3 linked regions of the Salinivibrio kushneri genome follow. The protein of the gene in region 1 interacts with the protein of each later gene in a pairwise test. Links are inferred from orthologs where the notes say so. Each region holds a gene or a part of one and is shown on either strand. Other genes may lie near its edges. The genes, in order: accC, ribD and cysM.

What was found.
Region 2: the proteins of accC (region 1) and ribD interact in binary tests that used the Escherichia coli proteins (3 or more experiments, as listed by UniProt). The link is inferred for Salinivibrio kushneri from one-to-one orthologs.
Region 3: the proteins of accC (region 1) and cysM interact in binary tests that used the Escherichia coli proteins (3 or more experiments, as listed by UniProt). The link is inferred for Salinivibrio kushneri from one-to-one orthologs.

What each region holds. Positions count from the first base shown.
Region 1 is NZ_CP114588.1:2,604,069-2,611,737, reverse strand. What follows is about bases 2,873-5,832. They hold accC (acetyl-CoA carboxylase biotin carboxylase subunit), read right to left. Parts: upstream 5,045-5,832; coding sequence 3,701-5,044; downstream 2,873-3,700. Other genes in these bases: aroQ (type II 3-dehydroquinate dehydratase), read right to left, coding at 5,540-5,832; accB (acetyl-CoA carboxylase biotin carboxyl carrier protein), read right to left, coding at 5,055-5,513; N8M53_RS11970 (methyl-accepting chemotaxis protein), read left to right, coding at 2,873-3,592. Also shown: tRNA dihydrouridine synthase DusB, read right to left, coding at 1-603; prmA (50S ribosomal protein L11 methyltransferase), read right to left, coding at 832-1,719; more of N8M53_RS11970, read left to right, coding at 1,961-2,872; more of aroQ, read right to left, coding at 5,833-5,995; acs (acetate--CoA ligase), read right to left, coding at 6,336-7,669. UniProt on the Escherichia coli protein: This protein is a component of the acetyl coenzyme A carboxylase complex; first, biotin carboxylase catalyzes the carboxylation of the carrier protein and then the transcarboxylase transfers the carboxyl group to form malonyl-CoA.
Region 2 is NZ_CP114588.1:2,075,270-2,082,954, forward strand. Bases 1,880-4,855 are described here. They hold ribD (bifunctional diaminohydroxyphosphoribosylaminopyrimidine deaminase/5-amino-6-(5-phosphoribosylamino)uracil reductase RibD), read right to left. Parts: upstream 3,945-4,855; coding sequence 2,814-3,944; downstream 1,880-2,813. Other genes in these bases: ribBA (bifunctional 3,4-dihydroxy-2-butanone-4-phosphate synthase/GTP cyclohydrolase II), read right to left, coding at 1,880-2,135; N8M53_RS09795 (riboflavin synthase), read right to left, coding at 2,146-2,808; nrdR (transcriptional regulator NrdR), read right to left, coding at 3,941-4,390; glyA (serine hydroxymethyltransferase), read right to left, coding at 4,573-4,855. Also shown: transcription antitermination factor NusB, read right to left, coding at 1-431; ribE (6,7-dimethyl-8-ribityllumazine synthase), read right to left, coding at 432-902; more of ribBA, read right to left, coding at 1,026-1,879; more of glyA, read right to left, coding at 4,856-5,823; N8M53_RS09815 (YitT family protein), read left to right, coding at 6,344-6,961; glnB (nitrogen regulatory protein P-II), read right to left, coding at 7,065-7,403; purL (phosphoribosylformylglycinamidine synthase), read right to left, coding at 7,554-7,685. UniProt on the Escherichia coli protein: Converts 2,5-diamino-6-(ribosylamino)-4(3h)-pyrimidinone 5'-phosphate into 5-amino-6-(ribosylamino)-2,4(1h,3h)-pyrimidinedione 5'-phosphate.
Region 3 is NZ_CP114589.1:54,437-62,069, reverse strand. The notes cover bases 1,946-4,869. They hold cysM (cysteine synthase CysM), read left to right. Parts: upstream 1,946-2,924; coding sequence 2,925-3,815; downstream 3,816-4,869. Other genes in these bases: N8M53_RS13160 (FAD-dependent oxidoreductase), read right to left, coding at 3,888-4,869; cysP (thiosulfate ABC transporter substrate-binding protein CysP), read right to left, coding at 1,946-2,679. In the rest of the region: sulfate ABC transporter permease subunit CysW, read right to left, coding at 1-775; sulfate ABC transporter permease subunit CysT, read right to left, coding at 785-1,621; more of cysP, read right to left, coding at 1,675-1,945; more of N8M53_RS13160, read right to left, coding at 4,870-5,588; N8M53_RS13155 (YgaP family membrane protein), read right to left, coding at 5,599-5,790; N8M53_RS13150 (ArsR/SmtB family transcription factor), read left to right, coding at 5,989-6,327; N8M53_RS13145 (efflux RND transporter permease subunit), read left to right, coding at 6,449-7,633. UniProt on the Escherichia coli protein: Two cysteine synthase enzymes are found. Both catalyze the same reaction. Cysteine synthase B can also use thiosulfate in place of sulfide to give cysteine thiosulfonate as a product.

The sequences.
Region 1 (7,669 bases):
GCCATTGGCAATCACCGGAATGGATACTGCTGCTTTCGCAGCCTTAATGCTGTCGTACTCTGCTTCACCTTTGTACATACAGGCCCGCGTGCGGCCATGTAGTGCAAGGGCTTGGATGCCACAATCTTCCGCCATCCGGGCGATCTCAACACAATTCTTATTGTCCGGATCCCAGCCTGTGCGCGTTTTGAGTGTTACGGGAACATCCACCGCGTTTACCGTGGCTTTGAGGATTTGCTCAATGAGATCAGGCCGCGTTAGCAAAGCAGAGCCTGCTAACTTTTTGTTGACCTTCTTCACTGGACAACCCATGTTGATGTCAATTATTTGCGCCCCGTTCTCCACACAAAACTGCGCCGCGTCAGCCATAAGCTCGGGTTCAGCCCCCGCGATTTGCACCGAACGCAGACCGGATTCGTCAATATGAACCATGCGCTTTTGCGACTTGTTCGTCCGCCACAACGCTGGATTTGATGACATCATTTCACTGATAGCCATGCCCGCACCATGTGCAAGGCATAACTCACGAAATGGTCTATCCGTCACGCCAGCCATTGGGGCCACGATCAAGGGGACATCCAGGGTGTAGGGTCCGATACGCAAAAGCTCTAAATCCTCTTCAGCCGCTCTGAGTCAGCAAGGGCGCGCATTTTACGCATTTTTTCAGCATCTGAAAAGGACAATATTTGAGCATTGATGGCTTGATTTTTACAGCACTTTTTGTATCTGTGGCGTTTCGCTGATTAATCAAGCAGTTCGGTATGCTCATTGTATAAGCCTGACGCACTGGTGTGGCGAGCGGGTCAGGCTTTACGGACGTTAGTGAGCGGCTTAAGCGGGCAAATCGCCACTTACGCGGCACCACTCTTCGCGCTCGACGATCGGGTCGATAGTGAGCGTGTCACGGTAATGGTTCGCCACATCATCCGCTTGAGTTTCTAGCACGCCAGACATCGCCAGTTGACCGCCGGGTTTGATGAGGCCTTTGATCACCCCGGAGAGTTCACGAAGCGGCCCGGCAAGAATATTAGCCACCACCACATCGGCTTTGAGATCGGCCGGTTGGTCTTTAGGAAGATAAAGATGAAGTTGGTCTGCCACACCGTTGCGCTCCGCGTTGTCTTTGGACGCCAGTAGCGCTTGGGGGTCGATATCAATACCAATCACGCGCTCGGCGCCCAGTTTGATGGCGGCAATCGCGAGAATGCCGGAACCACAGCCAAAATCAATCACGGTTTTGCCGCTTAGATCTAGGCTATCAAGCCATTCCAAGCACAGTGCAGTGGTTGGGTGTGAACCGGTGCCAAAGGCGAGGCCTGGGTCGAGCATCACATTCACTGCATTGTCATCAGGCACCTCACACCAGGTTGGGCAGATCCACAATCGCTCGCCAAATTGAATGGGCTTAAAGTTATCCATCCATGCCCGGGTCCAGTCTTTGTCTTCCAGTTGCTCTACTTTATACGCAAAGTCATCAGCGAGCAGTGGGCTGGCGCTTATGATGGCTAAAACATCGCTCATGTCAGCCTGTGCATCATACAAGGCCATAATATCTGTCTCGCCCCATAAGCGGGTTTCGCCGGGTAAGGGCTCAAAGACAGGTGTGTCTTTGGCATCTAAGAAAGTGACAGATAGGGCGCCCGTTTCTTCCATTAGCAGGTCGCCAATCGCTTCGGCGTTGTCAGACGTTGCATTCAGTTTGAGTTGGATCCAAGGCATGGTATGTCTCGTGTCGGAAAAGGAATAGGGCGATGTTATCAGATCCATACTGTGCCCGCTGCACAAGATGATGACAGCATGATGAGCATTAAGCATGAGTGGAATTTTTTGCAAGTCAGTGCGGGTTTTATGCAAATAGCCCTTTATTTGTTATGGCTATTGATTACATTATTGCTCCGCAGCGATGAGCAAATAAGGCGGTTTTGCTCCCTATAGTCATGGTTAACAAAGGATTTGGAGAATGAGAGACACAGGCCCAGTGACACAAAAAGAGGTGAGATTTGATGGATTAGGGGAGCTGGTGTCGAAAACCGATCTCAATGGCAAAATACAATACGCCAACGATGCCTTTATCGAAATATGTGGGTATAGCCGCGACGAACTCATTGGCAGCGACCACAATATTGTGCGCCACCCTGATATGCCACCGGCCGCGTTCAAGGACCTTTGGCAGACCATTAAGGCAGGTAAAAATTGGCGTGGCATGGTCAAAAACCGCTGTAAAAACGGTGACCATTATTGGGTGAATGCGTTTGTCTCGCCGGTGGTCAAAGAGGGGGAGATTGTCGGGTATCAATCGGTGCGCAGTGAACCAAGCCGCGATGAGGTGACAGACGCTGAAAAGCTTTATCAAACACTAAGACAAGATCCCTCCCGCCCTTTACCTAACGCGCCTTTGTTGCAGCGTATCCAGTTGCGTTGGTTTTTTCATCTTTGTTGCGGGTTGGTGCTGATGCTGTGCACTTTGGGCATGGGGCTGGCGCTCAATCAGGGGCAACCTTATTTGGTTGGCATGCTGGCCGCCGTGTTGCTTATCACCGTGGGCATGACGTGGACGGTGCAAACGCGTGTGATTGGCGCTATTAAAGACACGAGTGAGGCATTAAAGCATCTGGCCTCCGGTAACCTTGTCTCTGGCGATGAGCCCGTTCGCCATGATGAGCTGGGGGAGCTCAACGACAATTACCGGATGGTTAAAGCACGTTTTGGTGCGATCATTGGGCAAGTGGTAGAGAATACGCAAGTGCTCCTCGCGCATGCGGATCATCTGGCGGCGCGCGGCCGCAGTGTGCAAGACAATATGAGCACACAGTCGTCACAGATCACGCATGTTGCCAGTGCGATGACGCAAATGAGTGCCACGATTGAGCAAGTGGCGCAAAACATGAATCGTACGGCCGACATTATCTCCGTTACCCAAGGACGTGCCAGCGATGGTGCTGATGTGGTCGGCCGTGCGACCACCAGTATGACCGCCTTTATCGATGAGCTTGAGCAGACCATTTCACAGATTCAAGCCAGTGCAGAGGAGAGTCAAAAAATCACCAAAGTGACGCAAACCATCAGTGAGATTGCCGAGCAAACCAACTTACTGGCTTTAAACGCGGCCATTGAGGCAGCAAGAGCAGGTGAGCAAGGGCGAGGCTTTGCTGTGGTTGCTGATGAAGTCAGAAACCTCGCTCAGCGTACACAAGCGGCGACGTGTGACATTAAAGCCATGCTTGAGGGCTTACAGACCGGCATTCATCATTCATCTGAGCGGGTGCTCAGTAACAACCAAATGGCGCAAGAAACCCTAGCGGTGGTGGCGGAGTCTCGCGCGGTGCTGGCCGACATCTTTGAGAAAGTCAATCAAGTGAAATCGATGGGCAGTGAAGTGGCCACCGCGGCGGGCGAGCAGGCCAATGTGACCAAAGACATGAGTGAGTCGGTGGAACAAATAAACGGACAAAGTCACACAGCCAGTGAGCAGGCCACGCAAACGGCAGATATTGCGGCGCAACTGATGAGTCAATCGCTGTATCTAAAAGATACCTTGAATGATTTTAAACTGGCCGGCCAGGTGGGAGATAAAAGGCCTGCCAAGGTTTAAGCTCCCTCGCGTGACAATCTCACTAAAGCAGGGACAAAAAACCGCCGATTAACGGCGGTTTGGTTGCTAGCTTTGGTGGCGTGGCCTTGGTTATAGCCAACGGCATGATTACGACAAGCCGAGCTTTTTCTCGAGATAATGAATGTTGGCACCACCGTGTTGGAAGTGCTCGTCGTTCATAATATCGAGCTGGAGAGGGATGTTGGTTTTAATACCATCAATCACGGTTTCAGCCAAGGCGTTACGCATACGTGCAATCGCGACGTCACGGTTCTCACCGTAACAGATAAGCTTGCCGACCATGGAGTCATAGTGGGGCGGTACTTGATAGCCCGCGTACACGTGTGACTCCCAACGCACGCCCATCCCGCCAGGCGAGTGGAAACGTTCAATCTTGCCTGGGCTGGGGATAAAGCGCTCTGGATCTTCAGCGTTAATCCGGCACTCCACCGCGTGGCCGCGAATTTGAATGTCGTCTTGGGTGAACGATAGTGGCTGACCTGCCGCAATGCGGAGTTGCTCTTTGACCAGGTCAATGCCGGTCACCATTTCGGTGACGGGGTGCTCGACCTGAATGCGGGTGTTCATCTCAATAAAGTAGAACTCGCCGTTTTCATATAAGAACTCAAAGGTGCCCGCTCCGCGATAACCAATCTCAACACACGCGCGACAGCAGCGTTCACCAATGAATTTACGCATTTCAGCAGTGATACCTGGGGCTGGTGCTTCTTCAACGACCTTTTGGTGACGGCGCTGCATCGAGCAGTCGCGTTCACCAAGATGGATCGCACCGCCTTGACCGTCGGCTAAGACCTGCACTTCGACATGGCGAGGGTTCTCAAGGAATTTTTCCATGTAAACCATGTCATTGCTAAATGCAGATTTGGCTTCGGCGCGAGTCATCGCAATCGCATCGATAAGCTCTGCTTCAGAGCGCACCACACGCATACCTCGGCCACCGCCGCCACCGGATGCTTTGATGATCACCGGATAGCCAATACGTTTGGCGATGGTTTTGTTTTTTTCCTGATCGCTACCTAGCGGGCCGTCTGAACCAGGGACGCAGGGGACACCTGCTTTTTTCATCGCTTCAATGGCCGACACCTTATCGCCCATCAAACGGATGGTGTCAGCTTTGGGGCCGACAAAGACAAACCCTGAACGCTCAACCTGCTCGGCAAAGTCAGCGTTTTCGGATAGGAACCCGTAACCTGGGTGGATCGCCACCGCACCGGTGATTTCAGCGGCGCTGATGATGCGAGGAATATTCAGGTAGCTTTGGTTACTTGGTGCAGGGCCGATACATACGGTTTCATCGGCTAACAACACGTGTTTAAGATCGCGGTCAGCGGTCGAGTGCACCGCGACGGTTTTAATCCCCAGCTCTTTGCACGCACGCAAAATGCGCAGTGCAATTTCACCGCGGTTAGCAATAACAATTTTATCTAACATGCGCCCTCGCTTATTCGATGATCACGAGTGGTTCGTCGAATTCAACGGGCTGACCGTCTTCACATAGAATCGCTTTGACCACACCGCTCTTGTCGGCTTGGATTTGATTCATCATCTTCATCGCTTCGACAATACACAGGGCATCGCCTTCATTGACCTGGGTGCCCACTTCAACAAAAGGTGACGACTCTGGGCTTGGTGCACGATAGAAGGTACCGACCATCGGTGAAAGAACCTGATGCCCACTCGGTTTTGGTGCGCTTGCAGGTTCCGCTGCCGATGCTTCAGGGGCGGCTGGCGCTGGTGCAGGCGCTGCTGGTGCCGCGTATTGCGGGGCAACCATTTGCGCAGGCGCAGCAGGGGAAGAGCGACTGATACGAACGGACTCTTCGCCTTCAGCAATCTCTAGCTCGGAGATGCCAGACTCTTCAACAAGCTCGATCAGTTTCTTAATCTTACGGATATCCATGATAGGTCTCTTCTTTATGTTTTGTTTTACTCAGCCGCAAACGCTAAATGACGCGCGGCCGCTGTTAAGGCGAATTCATAACCATCAGCACCAAAGCCGCTGAGCACCCCGACGGCTTTGTCCGAAAAGTACGAGTGATGCCGGAAGGGCTCACGCGCGTACACATTCGACAAATGCACTTCGATAAAAGGGATGTTGACCCCTAATAGAGCGTCACGCAGGGCGACAGAGGTATGGGTCAGTGCTGCTGGGTTGATAATGATAAAGTCCACGGTCTCCATCGCTTGGTGGATTTTATCAATGAGGCTAGCTTCGCTATTGGATTGAAAGTGTTCAAGACTGAGACCCAAGGTAGCGGCTTGTGCCTCTAAGCCCGCCATGATTTGGCTGAGGGTTTGGGCACCGTAATGCTCGGGCTCACGTTTGCCAAGCAAATTAAGGTTTGGGCCATTTAAAACTAAAACTTGGTTTCTTGTAGACATCTTGACGCTTACTTCTCCTATTCGCTGTAATTGTGCAGCTTAATGCGGATTCCAGCCAGTGGGCATGTTATGACGGTGCATACCATGCAAATTTTTCCCTACTGACAGCAATTATAGAGACTTCAGCGCAAATCGCAGCAAAATACTGGTCTAATCAGCACACTTTGTCTTTTTGCTATCACAAAATGGTGGGTGACGGGCGGTTTGAAGCAGGGTAATACTTCATGTCCCTACTTTTTGTGTGATTGCCGGGGATGAAAAGAGTTCCGTTTACCCTGTGTCGGGGATCAAAAAAGCCGCCCGAAGGCGGCAAAGGTTGCTAAGCAATCTTTCGTTAGGGTTAGACCACACTTTCTTTTTCTGCGATAAGCTTATCGACCACACTAGGATCGGCCAAGGTGGAGGTGTCGCCAAGGCTGCCGGTATCACCGGTGGCGATTTTGCGCAGAATACGACGCATGATTTTTCCTGAACGGGTTTTAGGCAGAGCATCCGTCCAGTGGATGAAATCGGGTGTCGCAATCGGGCCAATTTCTTTACGTACCCACTCTTTGACTTCCTTGTGGAGTTCGGCGCTGGGCACTTCACCCGCATTAAGGGTGATGTACGCATAGATCGCTTGGCCTTTGATATCGTGTGGCACACCAACTATCGCTGCTTCGGCAATTTTATCGAATGCGACGAGCGCCGACTCGATCTCTGCCGTCCCCATACGGTGTCCCGAGATATTGAGGACATCATCGACACGGCCGGTTATCCAGTAATACCCATCTTCATCACGACGAGCCCCGTCACCGGTAAAGTACATGCCTTTAAAGGTGGAGAAGTAAGTTTGTTCGAAGCGGTCATGGTCGCCAAATACGGTACGCATCTGTCCGGGCCACGAGTCAAGCATCACGAGGTTACCCTCGGTGGCACCGTCGAGAATATTGCCCATATTGTCGACCAAAGCAGGCTGTACGCCAAAGAAAGGACGGGTTGCTGAGCCTGGCTTCAACGCAGTGGCGCCGGGGAGCGGGGTGATCAAGATCCCGCCGGTTTCTGTTTGCCACCAGGTGTCGACAATCGGACAGGCTTGGTTCCCTATGGTGCTGTGGTACCACTCCCAAGCCTCTGGGTTGATGGGTTCACCCACCGAGCCCATGATCCGCAGTGAATCGCGTTGAGTGCCAGCGACCGCTTCGTTGCCTTTTGCCATCAATGCGCGAATCGCTGTGGGCGCGGTGTAAAGAATATTGACTTGGTGCTTATCGACCACTTCGCTCATTCGTGCCGTGCTTGGATAAGTCGGGACGCCTTCAAATAAGATTGTCTTTGCGCCATTGGCAAGCGGGCCATAGACGAGATAGCTGTGACCGGTAATCCAGCCGACATCGGCGGTACACCAGAATACCTCGCCATCTTGATAATCGAAAACATACTTAAAGGTCATCGCCGCGTAGGCCAAGTACCCACCGGTGGTGTGCAGCACGCCCTTGGGGGTGCCTGTTGACCCCGATGTATACAGGATAAACAAAGGGTCCTCGGCTTTCATCTCTTCGGCGGGGCAGTTGTCTGACACCTTTGCGGCAGCCTCGTGCCACCAAACATCACGATGATTGTGCCAGTCAATGTCTCCCCCTGTACGTTGGTACACCACCACTTTTTCAATCGATTTCACTTTAGGGTTTGCCA
Region 2 (7,685 bases), 530 kb from region 1 along the record:
CCATTAACAAACTTATGGCTGTCTTCTGCGCCAAAGCGTTTGGCCAGTTCAACGGCCTCATTGATAACCACTTTGTAGGGGACATCGTCGCATTTGATCAGCTCATACATCGCAAGACGCAGTAAGGCATGCTCCATATCATCTAAGTCCTGCAAAGGACGTGACAAGTATGGGCGCATTTTACTATCAAGCTCTTGATGGCTAAGCGCAACACCGCTAAACAGATTACGGAAGTAAGCAACATCTGTTTCTGGTTCACGTAGAAGCGGCTCGGTTTTCTGATGCTCGTCTTCTTCTTCGTATTTATCTGCGGCGAGAAATGCTGCTTCAATATCAGCGACATTGCCTTGCGCCAGTTGCCATGAATAGATGGCTTGCAATGCAAACTGACGTGCATTACGTCGTGCGGCTGGTTTCACTTTAACCCCCATTTAGGATTCAATTTGGGACAGAACATTCACCATTTCAAGCGCGCTCAGTGCAGCCTCTGCCCCTTTGTTACCAGCCTTGGTACCTGCGCGTTCGATCGCTTGCTCAATGGTGTCTACCGTCAGCACACCAAATGCGACTGGGGTTTCAAACTCCAGTGCAACTTGTGCTAACCCTTTATTACATTCTCCGGCGACATAGTCAAAATGCGGTGTGCCACCACGGATCACCGATCCGAGTGCCACAATCGCGTCATAGCGACCGCTCTTGGCGAGCTTTTGGGTCACCACAGGCAACTCGTAGGCACCTGGGCAACGCACCACGGTGATATTATCGTCGTTGACTTGGCCTTGGCGCTTCAGTGCGTCAACCGCACCATCCAGCAAACTCTCGTTGATAAAACTATTAAAGCGAGAGATAACAATAGCAACCTGCGCGTTGGGCGCGGCAAATGCCCCTTCGATTACGTTCATGAGCCTTCCTGTGACTTGCTTTCCGGAATGAGAAACCGCGCGATTCTACCACATTTTTATCCGATGGCACCATGTTCCGTGCCAGTGGATGATGGTGCTGATCGCGCGCCCCGGTTATCGGTATTATTCGGTGACGTATTCCACCACGTTTAAGCCAAAACCTGACAAAGCATGATAACGCTTGGTCGAGGACGACAGCAGGCGCATTTGCTTGACACCAAGATCCGCCAGTATTTGCGACCCAATCCCCACTCGGCGAGAGGTCCCCTGCCATTTTGCACCGGCGGGTTTCTCACCTTTATCTTGCGCTTCAAACGCTTTCACTTTGTTGATAATAGCGTCGCTGGTTTCTTCTTTCCCCAAAATCACCAACACCCCGCCTTCATCGCTAACCCTTTGCATCGCGCGGGTCAGACTCCAGCTGCGCTCAGCCGTCCGATCAGATTGGAGCACATCGGTAAAGGTGTCTTGCAGATGGACACGGACCAAGGTGGGATCAGCGCTCACCTCGCCTTTGCACATCGCATAATGGATTTGGTTGTCAATGGTGTCACGGTAGGTGACTAAATCAAACTCACCAAATTCCGTCGGCAATTTACACGACGCGACCCGCTCGATGGTGGTTTCGTTGAGGTTACGATACTCAATCAAATCGGCAATGGTACCCAGCTTGATGCCGTGCTTGTCACAGAACACTTCCAAGTCTGGACGACGTGCCATCGTGCCGTCTTCATTCAAGATCTCAACAATCACAGACGCTGGGCTATAGCCACCTAAACGGGCCAGGTCACACCCCGCTTCGGTGTGGCCAGCACGGGTGAGTACCCCCCCTTCTTGCGCCATCAAGGGGAAGACATGTCCTGGCTGCACCAAGTCAGCCGCTTTGGCGTCGCGGGTAACCGCGGCTTGCACGGTGCGCGCACGGTCAGCCGCCGAAATGCCAGTGGTTACCCCCTCTGCCGCTTCAATCGACACGGTAAACGCAGTGGAAAATTGCGCGTTATTGTCCGACACCATCAAAGGTAACCCAAGTTGCTGGCAGCGCTGCTGGGTCAGCGTCAAACAAATCAATCCTCGGCCATGCGTGGCCATAAAGTTAATCGCTTCTGGGGTCACGGCTTCTGCCGCGATGATCAAATCGCCTTCGTTCTCGCGATCTTCGTCATCCATCAACACTACCATTTTACCTTGGCGGATATCGTCAATGATTTCTTGAGCGCTACTAATTGCCATCTTGGGATCCTTATTTCAAAAAACCGGAACGGGCCAATGTGTCGAGACTGATACCCGCTGATTGTGTCGGTTCAGCCGCCTTCTCACCGAGCATCAACCGCTCGAGGTAACGGGCGATGACATCGACTTCGATGTTTACCTTGCGCCCGGGTGCAAAGTGCTGAATAGTGGTTTGCTCGGCGGTGTGCGGCACAATAGTGAGTTTGATATTGCCGCCATTCACTTCGTTCACTGTCAAACTGATACCATCCACCGTGATAGAGCCTTTCAATGCCACATATTTGGCGAGTTCAGCCGGTAGTGCAATCCAGTACTCCCAGGCGCGACCCGTTTGGCTAACGGACGTCACCTCCCCCAGACCATCTACATGGCCGGAGACCATATGGCCGCCAAAGCGGGTAGTGGGTAGCATGGCTTTTTCAAGGTTGACGCTATCTCCCACTGACAAGGCGCCCAGCGACGAACGTGCCAAGGTTTCGGAAGAGACATCCGCGCTGTAACCGGTTGCGCTCAATGCGACCACGGTTAAACACACTCCGTTGGTGGCGATACTGTCACCCAGTTTGACGTCCGAGAGATCAAGCTCACCGCTGTCGATCGTCAAGATAACGTCTTGTCCTCGACGGCTCAGGGTTTGTACGCGCCCTATCGCTTCAATAATTCCAGTAAACATCGTTCTTAATACTCTTGCGTGATCACAGCGTGCTCAGAGAGGCTCGCCCGTAAGCGGACATCGTCACCGACAGTCTTTACCTGGTTAAAGTGGAAACGCGGCGCGTCGTCCATCGTTTCTAATCCACCCAATGCGACCAAAGGACGGCTATCAGCCCCCAATAATACCGGCGCTTGGTAGACAATCAGCTCATCCACCAAAGATTCACTCAGCAGCTTGCTTGCCAGCCTCGCGCCCGCTTCCACCCACACCTTATCAATATCATGCTCGGCCAGAGCGCGCAGAACCGTAGCCAATGATGCACCTGGCATCACCCACTCTTGAACGTTGTCCGGCCACACTTTATGACTCGGCGCATCAACAACACGGATCACGTCGCCCTCTAGCTGATAAACCGTCGCATCAGGAGAGGTTTTATTGTCTTTATCCAAAATCACTCGTGTGGGCTGACGCAAGGATGGCTGCGAATAGGTATCGAGGATGTCATCAGGAAGCTGGCCATTGCGAATATTCAGGCTAGGGTCATCGGCAAGCACCGTGGCACTGGTTGATAAAATAGCGCCGGCTTGCGCGCGGAATGCTTGCACATCGGCGCGCGCGGGCTCACCGGTAATCCATTTACTTTGCCCATTCGCCAATGCCGTGCGCCCATCAAGGCTTCCCGCCAATTTGAGCTGAACATACGGCATTGTAGTTTGCATGCGTTTGATAAAACCAGGGTTCAGCGCTTTTGCCTGTTCAGCCATCACGCCCACAACCACCTCAATGCCTGCTTCTTTTAACCGTGCAATACCACGTCCAGCCACTTTAGGGTTGGGGTCTTGCATGGCGCACACCACGCGACTGACGTTAGCGGCAATTAAGGCATCGCAACACGGCGGTGTGCGACCGTAATGAGAGCAAGGTTCTAGGGTGACGTAAGCCGTTGCCCCTTGCGCGCGTTTCCCCGCCGCCTTTAAAGCGTGTACCTCGGCATGTGGCCCGCCGGGAGCAAGATGAAATCCTTCACCAACAATGTCGTCGCCATGCGCAATCACACAGCCCACATTGGGATTCGGGGTCGTGGTAAAGCGCCCTTGAGCGGCAAGCGCTAGCGCGCGCGTCATCATGGTGTTATCGCGTTCGCTTTGACTCATTTTTGCAACCGTGCGATTTCTTCGCCAAATTCACGAATGTCTTCAAAACTATGGTACACAGAGGCAAAGCGGATATAAGCCACTTTATCGAGCTCCTTGAGCGCTTCCATGACTAAGTTTCCCACCATGGCAGAACCAATTTCGCGCTCTCCGGTGGCACGCAAACGTGACTTTATACTGTTGATCGCTTTTTCAATGTCATCCGCGCTCACTGGGCGCTTTTCTAACGCGCGTTGAATGCCGCCACGTAATTTCTCTTCGTCAAACGGTTCTCGGTTGCCGTTGGTCTTAATCACCCGTGGCATCACTAATTCCGCCGTTTCGAACGTGGTATAACGCTCTGCGCACGCCAAACACTGGCGGCGACGGCGAACTTGGTGACCATCAGCCACAAGACGAGAATCGATCACTTTGGTGTCGGTAGCACCACAGAATGGACAGTGCATGAGCGTCGCCTCCTCAATATCGTCTTGCTAGTGTAACCGATTTGTAGCGATGAAAAAGCCTATCGAAGAGGACTTTATGGTGGTTTTGTGTGCTAAACAAAGCCAGTGGGGCACATCATGTCGATAAAAACAAAAAAGACGCCCGAAGGCGCCTTATAACCTATTCATTTTCGTGCCAATAATTAGGCATACACAGGCAGGCGACGGCAAATCTCTTGGACTTTTTCTTTGGTCTCGGCAATCACTTGCTCATTGTTGATGTTATCCAAGACATCACACATCCAGTGGGCAAGCTGCTCGGCGTCTTGCTCGGTAAAGCCACGACGTGTAATCGCAGGGGTGCCCACACGAATGCCTGAGGTAACAAACGGACTGCGTGGGTCGTTCGGCACACTGTTTTTGTTCACAGTGATGTTGGCCGCGCCCAGTGCTGCATCCGCTTCTTTCCCGGTAATGTCTTTATCAATAAGGTCAACCAGCAACAGGTGATTATCGGTTGAGCCTGATACTATCTTGTAACCGCGAGCTTGGAAGCCTTTGACCATCGCGCGAGCATTATCAATCACGCGTGCTTGGTAAGCCTTAAACTCAGGCTCCATCGCTTCTTTAAACGCGACGGCTTTACCCGCGATCACGTGCATCAAAGGGCCACCTTGGCCACCTGGGAACACCGCAGAGTTGAGCTTTTTGTAGATATCTTCACCGGCATTCGACAAGATCAAACCACCGCGAGGGCCCGCCAGGGTTTTGTGGGTAGTGGTCGTCACTACATGCGCGTGTGGCAATGGATCAGGATATACGCCAGCAGCAATCAGACCTGCGACATGCGCCATATCCACCAACAACCATGCACCGACTGTATCAGCGATTTCACGCATGCGCTTCCAATCGACCACTTGTGAGTAGGCAGAAAAGCCACCGATGATCATTTTCGGCTTATGCTCTAGGGCCAGCTGCTCCATTTGCTCGTAATCGATCTTACCGGCTTCATCAATGCCATACGGGATCACATGGTAATGCTTACCAGAGAAGTTGACCGGCGAGCCATGAGTTAAATGACCACCATGCGCCAAGCTCATACCTAGAACCGTATCTCCCGGGTTTAGCAGCGCCATATATACCGCACTGTTCGCTTGTGAGCCTGAGTGAGGCTGCACATTGGCATACTCACAACCAAACAGCTCACACGCACGCTCAATGGCGAGCGATTCTGCTTTATCTACGTACTCACAGCCGCCGTAATAACGCTTACCTGGGTAGCCTTCCGCATACTTGTTGGTCAGTTGAGAGCCTTGCGCTTCCATCACGCGTGGGCTGGTGTAGTTTTCTGACGCGATCAGCTCAATGTGTTCTTCCTGACGAGCCGTTTCTTCTTCAATGGCGGCGAACAGCGCTGGATCATAGTCCGCGATATTCATGTCACGCTTTAGCATTTGTCTCTCCTGACTTAACATTGGCGGGCAATAACCCCAAAACCGAATGCTAGGGCGCTTTCAAGGCCCCTAGCAAAAACGAGTGCTGGTGTGATGGCTTCGATCACCCCTTGGCTTAGTCGCCTTAACATGACAAATCAAAGCGATTAAGCCAAGGAAAGTTGTTGATTACAGCCACTTTACGCAAACGTTTCCGTTACCGCCATGACTGCGTTTGCTATTCTACAAAAAATCCATCCTGTCAGGTAGCCTGTGCCACACTTTTTTCTTTCCCAGCAATCGCAGCACAAGAACGATACCGAGCACGCAAGGTGTAAAGGTTTTACAGCTAAGTATCATAATGCTGACATCCTGCAATCAAGTTATTTACCTAGCCGGCTTTCTCTTAACGCCAATTGGCGATAAAATCCGCGCCCGATTATCCCATTAACTTTTTTACCGCCGGCCCGCTGGGTTTTGGCGGCCTTTTTGTTGTTATCTCGTTTTGTTGTTGTCACGCTAATAAGTAGGGAGAAGCCGTGTGAGTCAGTATCAACACAGCTTTAAAGAAGACATTATTGCTATCGCCTCAGGCGCGTTTTTAGTCGCCCAGGGGGTGTTTTTTTTGCAACAAGCCGGACTATTAACCGGCGGAACCACAGGTCTTGCCTTGTTGGTCAGCCAGTTTACAGACCTATCGTTCGGTACTTTGTATTTTCTGTGTAATTGCCCGTTTTATTTAATGGCTTGGTTTCGTATGAGCCCGCGCTTTGCTGTGCGTAGCCTACTCGCCGGTGGTGCGGTATCGGTGATGGCCGATCATATTGCCTACTTTTTTCAAATCACCTGGCTGGCTCCCGCCTATTGCGCGGTCATAGGTGGCTTGCTGATGGGCGTCGGCATGTTGATGATCTTCCGTCACAATGCCAGCTTGGGCGGCTTTAACGTCTTGGTGCTCTATTGTCAGGACAAGTTTGGGATCTCGGCAGGAAAACTGCAAATGGGCATCGACTGCACCATCCTGGCGTTATCTTTCTTCCTCATCGACCTCAATCTCTTGATGTGGTCGGTGGTTGGCGCGATTGTGCTCAATTTAGTCTTGGCGATGAATCATAAGCCCGGGCGCTATCAGGCGCATCCTGCTAACCCCGGCGCTTGAGCGACCTCTCAACGCCAATCAATCTAACAACACGGCGCAAAACAACAAAGCCAAGCACGATGCTTGGCTTTTTGCTACTGCTCGTATTCGCTTATAGCGCGTATCAAATCGCTTCTTCGTCTTCTTCACCGGTACGGATGCGCACCACGCGCTCAACATCAAAGACAAAGATTTTGCCATCACCGATTTTACCGGTTTGTGCGGTATCAATAATGGTATCCACACATTGCTCGGCTACATCGTTACTGACGATCACTTCAAGCTTCACCTTAGGCAGAAAGTCGACCATATATTCGGCGCCACGATACAGTTCAGTGTGGCCTTTTTGACGGCCAAAGCCTTTGACCTCTGAGACGGTCATCCCCGTAATACCCACGTCTGCGAGCGCCTCGCGTACGTCATCGAGTTTAAATGGCTTGATGATGGCTTCAATTTTTTTCATTCCGTTATCCCTCTCGTTGGCCGCTGGCCGGTCCTGATGGATCAAGTGTTTAGCTCAAATTGTATCGCAGCAGGATAAAAAATCATCCATCGATTCACGCATAACACGAAAAAGCCGCCAAACGATGGCGGCTGATATCCTATTTCGCGGTTAACCTAGGGTCACTCGTGCGTTGCGGAACATACGCATCCACGCACTGTCTTCGCCCCAATCATCGGGGTGCCAAGAATTAGCGACGGTACGGAATACCCGCTCAGGGTGCGGCATCATAATAGTGACGCG
Region 3 (7,633 bases), on another replicon or contig:
GTGCCATAAAGGCAAGTAATGACGCACAGGCGAAGGCTGCTTGAGTTTGGTAATCTTCGTAAAGAAGCTGTACCTGCAAAGGCAGGGTATTGGTTTGACCGCGAATGCTGCCAGACACCACAGCGACCGCGCCAAACTCGCCGATGGCACGGGCATTAGTCAAAATGACCCCGTAGATGAGAGCCCACTTAATATTGGGCAAGGTGACACGGCGAAAAAGCTGCCACCATGATGCGCCTAACACCACGGCTGCTTCTTCTTCCGCTTGCCCTTGCTGCTGCATGAGCGGGATCAGCTCGCGGGCGACGAAAGGGCAGGTAACAAAAATAGTGACTAGCACAATGCCGGGTAGGGCAAACATCACTTGAAGGTCATGCTCAAACAGCCACGCGCCTAGCCAGCCGTTACTGCCATACAGCAGCAAATAGAGTAAGCCTGCGACCACGGGCGATACGGCAAACGGGATATCAATCAAGGTGGTGACCAGTTTTCGTCCCGGAAATTGGAAACGGGTGACCGCCCATGCCAACATCACGCCAAATACTAGGTTAATGGGTACCGTGAGAACGGCCACTAATAAAGTGAGGCCAATCGCGTGGCGGGTATCCGGCGCGAGCAAGTGTTGGAAGTAACTGGCGATACCATCCGCGAAGGCGATGGAAAAAATACTCACCAGCGGCACAACCAAAACCAGCGCCACGAGCAGCAGCATAAGCGCGATTAAACTGCGCCTGATCCATGGGGTGTCACCAATTCTCACCGAGTTTGTGCTCATAAAGCGTCCTTACCGCCCGTGAATACGTTTTAGATAACGGCCTTGCCAAAGGTTGATGGCAAACAATAACGACAGCGATGCCATCAAGATCACCGAGGCAATGGCACTCGCCGCTGGGAAATCAAACTCTTGCAAGCGAACAAAGATCATCAGCGACGTGATCTCGCTGACGTAGGGCATATTGCCAGCAATAAAAATCACCGCACCGAATTCACCCAGACTGCGGGTAAATGATAAGGCCACACCCACTAATAACGCCGGTTTGATGGTCGGCAGAATAATCCGCCAAAACACCGCACCGTCACTTGCCCCGAGCACAGTGCCCGCTTCTTCTTCCTCTTGGGAGATCTCTTCCAACACGGGTTGGACGGTACGTACCACAAACGGCAAGCTGGTAAACATCATGGCAATCACGATCCCAAGCGGCGTGTAGGCAACTTGGATACCGACGTTGGCAAGCACACTGCCTATCCAGCCGTTATCGGCGTATAAGGTGGCGAGCGTGACGCCGGCAACGGCGGTGGGCAGAGCAAACGGCAAATCAACCAGCGCATCGACGAAGCGTTTGCCTACAAAGTCGTATCGCACCAGCACCCACGCAAAGAGTAGGCCAATCACACCGTTTAATAATGAGGCAATCAGCGCCGCACCGGCCGTGACTTTATAACTGGCGACAATCCGTGGGTCAGTGATGGCAAACCAGTATTCTTGCCATGTCATTTGGCTGGTCTGCATGATAAGGCCGCTGGCCGGTAACAGCAGAATCAAGCTGATGAACAGCAAAGACACGCCTAAACTGATGCCAAATCCGGGCAGCACGCGCTGCTGACGTGCTGCCCAAGGCATTGATTGGCGTTGATACGATAGCGATGGCATAGCGTCTCAATACCTAGAAAGAATTAACGGCGTTGCAGTTGGTCGAGTTTTCCGCCACTGGCAAAGTGCGTTTTCATGGCCTGGTCCCAACTCCCTGCGATAGCTTCCACGGTCAGCAATTCGACTTCAGGGAAACGATCGGCATTGTCTTTGACCACGTCAGGGTGATGGACACGGTAGTTAAAATCGGCCAATAAGCGCTGTGCTTTTTCACTGTATAGGTAAGACAGATACTCGGTTGCCAACTCAGTGGTGCCGTTGCGTTTGGCGTTACGCTCTACCACGGCGACGGGGAACTCAGCCAAAATCGAGGTTTTAGGCACCACAATATCGTACTTGTCGCTACCATATTGCTGGCGGATATTGTTGACTTCTGATTCAAAGGTGACCAGCACATCGCCAATGCCACGTTCAACAAATGAGGTGGTTGCGCCGCGGCCACCGGTATCAAACACCGCCACATTGGCGAGAAGCTGTTTCAAAAATTGGTCTTGTTGCTCGGTGTTGTTTTTTCCGAACGCCTTTTGCGCATAACCGAGTGCGGCAAGATAGGTATAACGCGCATTACCGGAGGTTTTTGGATTCGGGAAAACAGAAGCAACGTCGTCCTTGGCCAAATCATCCCAATTTTCAATATTCTTTGGGTTGCCCTTGCGCACCAAAAACGCGGTGGTGGAGTAGTACGGCGAGCTACTGTTGGGGAAATTCTCTTTCCAGTTTTTGTCGATCAACTTGCCGCGATCGTACAGCACCTGCACATCCGTGACTTGGTTGAAGGTGACAACATCCGCTTGCAGCCCTTGCATGATGGCGCGTGCCTGCGCCGAGGATCCACCATGCGACTGCTTAATGGTCACCGACTCTCCGGTTTTTTCTTGCCAGTGCGCCGCAAACAGTGGATTGTAATCAGCAAAAAGCTCCCGTGCGATGTCGTAAGATGAATTCAAGAGGGTTTGCTCGGCGGCAGATACCGGCGCCGCGCTGGTGGCAAGCAAAGCCGAAAGAGCCAGAGTTTTGAATACCTTCATTGTAAAAATCCTTGATGGCCGTTTGTTGCTGTTATCAGCAAAGAAAGTTGGGATAGGTCACAGAATAAAAGCAATCGAAGGGAATAAAAAACAGTTTAAATATAACCATTTTGTATATGTTAGTGAAAAAATGTCTGCGTGTCGCACATAGCCTCCTTGTAGGATATGGCGATAGACAGTGCCTTACGCGGTGTTGAAAGCACCCATCAGGCAGGCAATTCATGAAACATGCAGAGGTAAGCAACGTGGCTGATTTCCCCACGCTTGAAGATTATGTGGGTCAGACCCCTTTGGTGCGCTTGCAGCGCCTAGCCGCAGCGACAGGCAGCACTGTTTTGGTCAAACTCGAGGGCAATAACCCGGCCGGTTCGGTGAAAGACAGACCCGCACTTAATATGATCGTGCAAGCAGAAGCACGGGGAGATATCCAACCGGGCGATACCTTGATTGAAGCGACCAGTGGCAACACTGGGATCGCGCTGGCGATGGCAGCGGCGATTAAAGGCTATCGACTGATTTTAATCATGCCTGAAAACGCTACACAGGAGCGCAAAGATGCCATGCGAGCCTATGGCAGTGAGCTTATCCTCGTCTCTCAAGCGGCGGGGATGGAAGGCGCACGCGATTTAGCTTTATCCATGCAGGCACAGGGTAAGGGCAAAGTGTTGGATCAGTTTAATAACCCGGATAACTGGCAGGCGCACTTAACGGGTACGGGCCCAGAAATTTGGCAACAAAGCCAGCAACAAATCACCCACTTTATCGCCAGCATGGGCACCACAGGCACCATTGTGGGAACCTCAAAGTACCTAAAAACGCAAAACCCCGCGATTAAAACCATTGGCTTACAGCCTACCGAAGGGAGTGCGATCCCTGGTATTCGGCGCTGGCCGGCTGAGTATTTACCTGGCATTTATACCGACGAGCATATCGACGAGGTGATGGACATTTCTGAGCAAGATGCGAAAGAGACTGCGCGCGCCCTCGCCAGAGAAGAGGGTATATGTGCAGGTGTTAGCTCGGGTGGCGCGGTGTTTGCGGCCCTGCAAGTCGCGAAAGCCGAACCCGGCTCTGTGGTGGTGGCCATTGTTTGCGATCGCGGTGATCGTTATTTGTCGTCGGGACTGTTTTCATAAACGCTGACCAGCAGGTATAAAAAAGGTGACCCAAGTCGGGTCACCCAGTTTGATGTGAAAGCAGTGATCGCACTATGCCTTGGCAAACTTGTAGGTGCGATAGCCCCCAATTAAGTTGCGAGCTTTAAAACCATGATTGACCAGTTGGCGATAGGCGACATTGCCTCTGAGGCCGACTTGGCAGTACACCACAATTTCTTTGTCTTTCGGTAGTTCATCGATGCGTCCACGTAGTTCGTCGACCGGAATGTGCACATCGCCCTCAATCAACTGACCGTTTTCGCGCTCTGGCGCATTGCGCACATCGAGTAGCACTTGCTCGTCGGAGAGGTTGTCTACCTCATCAAAGTGGATCGGCGTTGCGTCACCTTTAAGAATATTGGTGGCCACAAACGCCGCTTGGTTAATCACATCTTTGGCACTGCCATACGGCGGCGCGTAGGTGAGCTCGAGATGTTGGAGCTGCTCAACGGTCATGCCAGCACGCTGTGCCACGGCCATGACATCAATGCGTTTATCAATACCGTCTTTACCCACGGCTTGCGCGCCTAAAATCGCACCGGTATCCGGAGCAAACAGCAGCTTAAATGAGACAACCTCTGCGCCAGGATAGTAACCGGCATGACTGGCGGCGTGGACATACACTTTTTGGTAATCGATGTCAGCGTGCTTAAGTTGTTTCTCATTTTGGCCCACTGACGCCACCGCGAGATCAAACACTTTGCAGATGGCGGTGCCTTGGGTGCCGAGATAATGCTCAGTGCTTCCTAGCATGTTGTCAGCGGCCATCCGCCCTTGACGGTTCGCCGGACCCGCCAGTGGCACTAATGTTGGTTTATGGGTCACAAAGTCAATCTCTTCCACTGCATCGCCGACCGCGTAAATATCGGGATCTTGGGTTTGCAGAGTACTGTTGACGACAATGCCGCCTTTTTCACCAATGGCAAGCCCCGCTTGTTGCGCCAGCGCGACTTCAGGCTTAACCCCAACCGCCATGATCAAAAGTTCGGTATCCAGTTTGTCGCCATTATTGAGGGTCAGACGTAAAGCGCCTTCCAGATGCTGAGGCTCACTGGGCTCGCCGGCATCATCACTGGCAACATGCGTGGTGGGAATAAACTCGGCGGACTCCAGCGCGGTACCTAGGTGTAAATCCACCCCGTGATCGCGAATGGTTTGATGGACAAATCCCGCCATTTCTCGGTCAACCGGCGTCATCACCTGATCGGCCATTTCCAACAGGGTGGTTTTAATCCCGCGTTGATGCAGCGCTTCCATCATCTCAAGACCAATAAAGCCCCCGCCGACGACAGTCGCATGGCTGGGATTATTCATATCAATGGTATGCAAAATCGCATCCATGTCTGGAATATTGCGGAGCGAGTGGGTTAGCGGGTTATCTAAGCCAGGAATAGGCGGCATGATCGGGGCCGCGCCTGGGCTTAATAGCAATTTGTCGTAGCTTTCTTGGTAGTCGCTGCCATCGGCACGGGTGACGGTGACGGTTTTGGCCTCGCGGTTAATCGCAGTGACCGTACTGTTGATGCGCACGTCCACATTAAAGCGGGCGCGGAAACTGTCCGGGGTTTGCAGCAAGAGTTTACTGCGGTCGGTAATGTCACCGCCGATATGATAAGGCAAACCACAGTTCGCGAACGAGACGTAAGGGCCCCGTTCGAACATGATGATTTCGGCTTCTTCACTTAAACGACGGGCGCGAGCGGCGGCAGAAGCGCCACCGGCGACGCCGCCAATAATCACGATTTTGGTCATTATGACTCCATTAAGCGTTGCTGAGTCCAAGTTTTTTCAGGAAAAAGGCAGCCGGACAAATCCCTGTAAACGCACTTTGGATCAGGTTTACGCCAACGAAGACGGTTAGCCAAACAAATTGGCTGTGAACTGTGAGGGTAAGCACGACAGAAAGTAGCACCATCATGCCAGCGATTACGCGTACGCCATTATCAATTGTCATAGCAAGACTCCTTTGCATCCTCTATACGATTACCCGACAGACCGAACCGCTTTGGCTCGAACGCCTTCAGTGTTTGTCGGCACTCGGATCACTCTAGAAGTTATATTTAGAAAAGTCTAATAATAATTTATCTAAATTAGAATTGACTAAATAAAATGCCGCGCTAAGCTATGCGTATTGACGAAAGAGGAGTGGGCGATGGCAGAGTCAACGGTGCCGTTTGAGGCAGAAAGCGTACCGGATATGGACATCAGTGCCATGCGAGAGCAAGCGTCTCTCGTGGCGACCATGTTGAAAGTGATGGCCCATCCTGAGCGATTAATTGTGCTATGCCAGCTTTTGGCGGGAGAGATGTCGGTGGGGCAATTGTTGCAAGGGTCGCGCCTGAGTCAGTCCGCGTTTTCTCAGCACCTTAGCGTGCTTAAGCGGCATCAACTGGTCAAGGTACGTAAGTCATCGCAGCAGGTGTTTTATCAGCTCAATGACCCCAACGTCGCGGCGATTATCGCTACCTTACAGCGGCTTTATTGTGCCTGATGAGTCTGAATCTGAGAGGTCAGCACATATTCATCGCCAGTCAATGCGCTAAGTTAATTAACATTCAGCGTTTTTACCTATCGTTTTCTTGTCGTTACTGTCATCAGCCAAAGGATCGAATATGCGAGATGCTCAGCCACAAGGTCAGCTGATCACCCGAGTGATGAACAGCTTCTTCCCGCCCATTCTCATTGTGCTCGCGCTGTTGGTGGGCGCGGCGGCACTGTGGCTCACTCCCAAAGAAGAAGATCCGCAAATTGTGGTGCCAATGGCGGATGTGGTGGTGCAAGCGCCCGGTTTGAGTGCCCCGCAAGTGGCAAAGCAGGTGACGCAGCCTCTGGAGAAAAAAGTCAGCCAAATTGACGGGGTGGAGTATGTGTATTCCACCACTCAAGCAGGATCTGCGTTGGTCACGGTGCGTTTTTACGTGGGTGAAGATCGCGAGTCGGCCTTGGTGAAGCTATATAACAAGCTTTATGCCAATCAAGATGCGATCCCAGCCGCGGTGAGCGAGTGGGCGATTAAGCCGGTAGAAATTGATGATGTACCAATTGTGATTGCGGCGCTGCGTAGCGACAACCCTGATCAGCTCGACCATTATGCGCTGCGACGCATTGCCGAGCAGGCGACCTTGGATCTTAAAGCCCTTCCCGAAACCAATGCGGTGAAGGTGGTGGGCGGCGTGCCGCGTCAGGTGTTGGTCACGCTCGACCCTGCCGCCATGGCTAGCTATCAGATCAGTGTGTCTGATCTCACCAATGCCTTTTCGTTGAGCCATCAAAAGCGTGATGTCGGGGATATTCAGCATCAGGGTGAGCGCTATTTATTAAAAACCGGCCAGTGGTATCAAAGCCTTGAGGACATCCGCCATTTAGTGGTGGCGGTGGTGAATGGCAAACCTGTGTATCTGCAGGATGTGGCCGAGTTATCGGACGGTGCGCAAGAGCCCACCACAGATACGTGGATCCAATCGACCGATGATAGCCAGCCGCATCCAGCGGTGTTTCTCTCGGTGGCAAAGCAAAAAGGCGCCAACGCGGTCAGCGTGGCTGAGGATGTCACCACCACGCTCAATCATTTGGTCGCCACGCAATTTCCCGAGGGCGTGAGCGTCGAGATCATTCGCAATTACGGCCAAACCGCTGATGCCAAAGTGAAGAGTTTGGTGTCCAGCCTCGGTATTGCGGTGCTCACCGTGGTGGTCTTTGTCGGCTTGTTTTTAAACTGGCGCAGTGCCTTAGTGGTGGCGATTGCGATCCCAATCAGTTATGGCGCGGCATTAGGGCTGGATTTAGCCTTTGGCTAT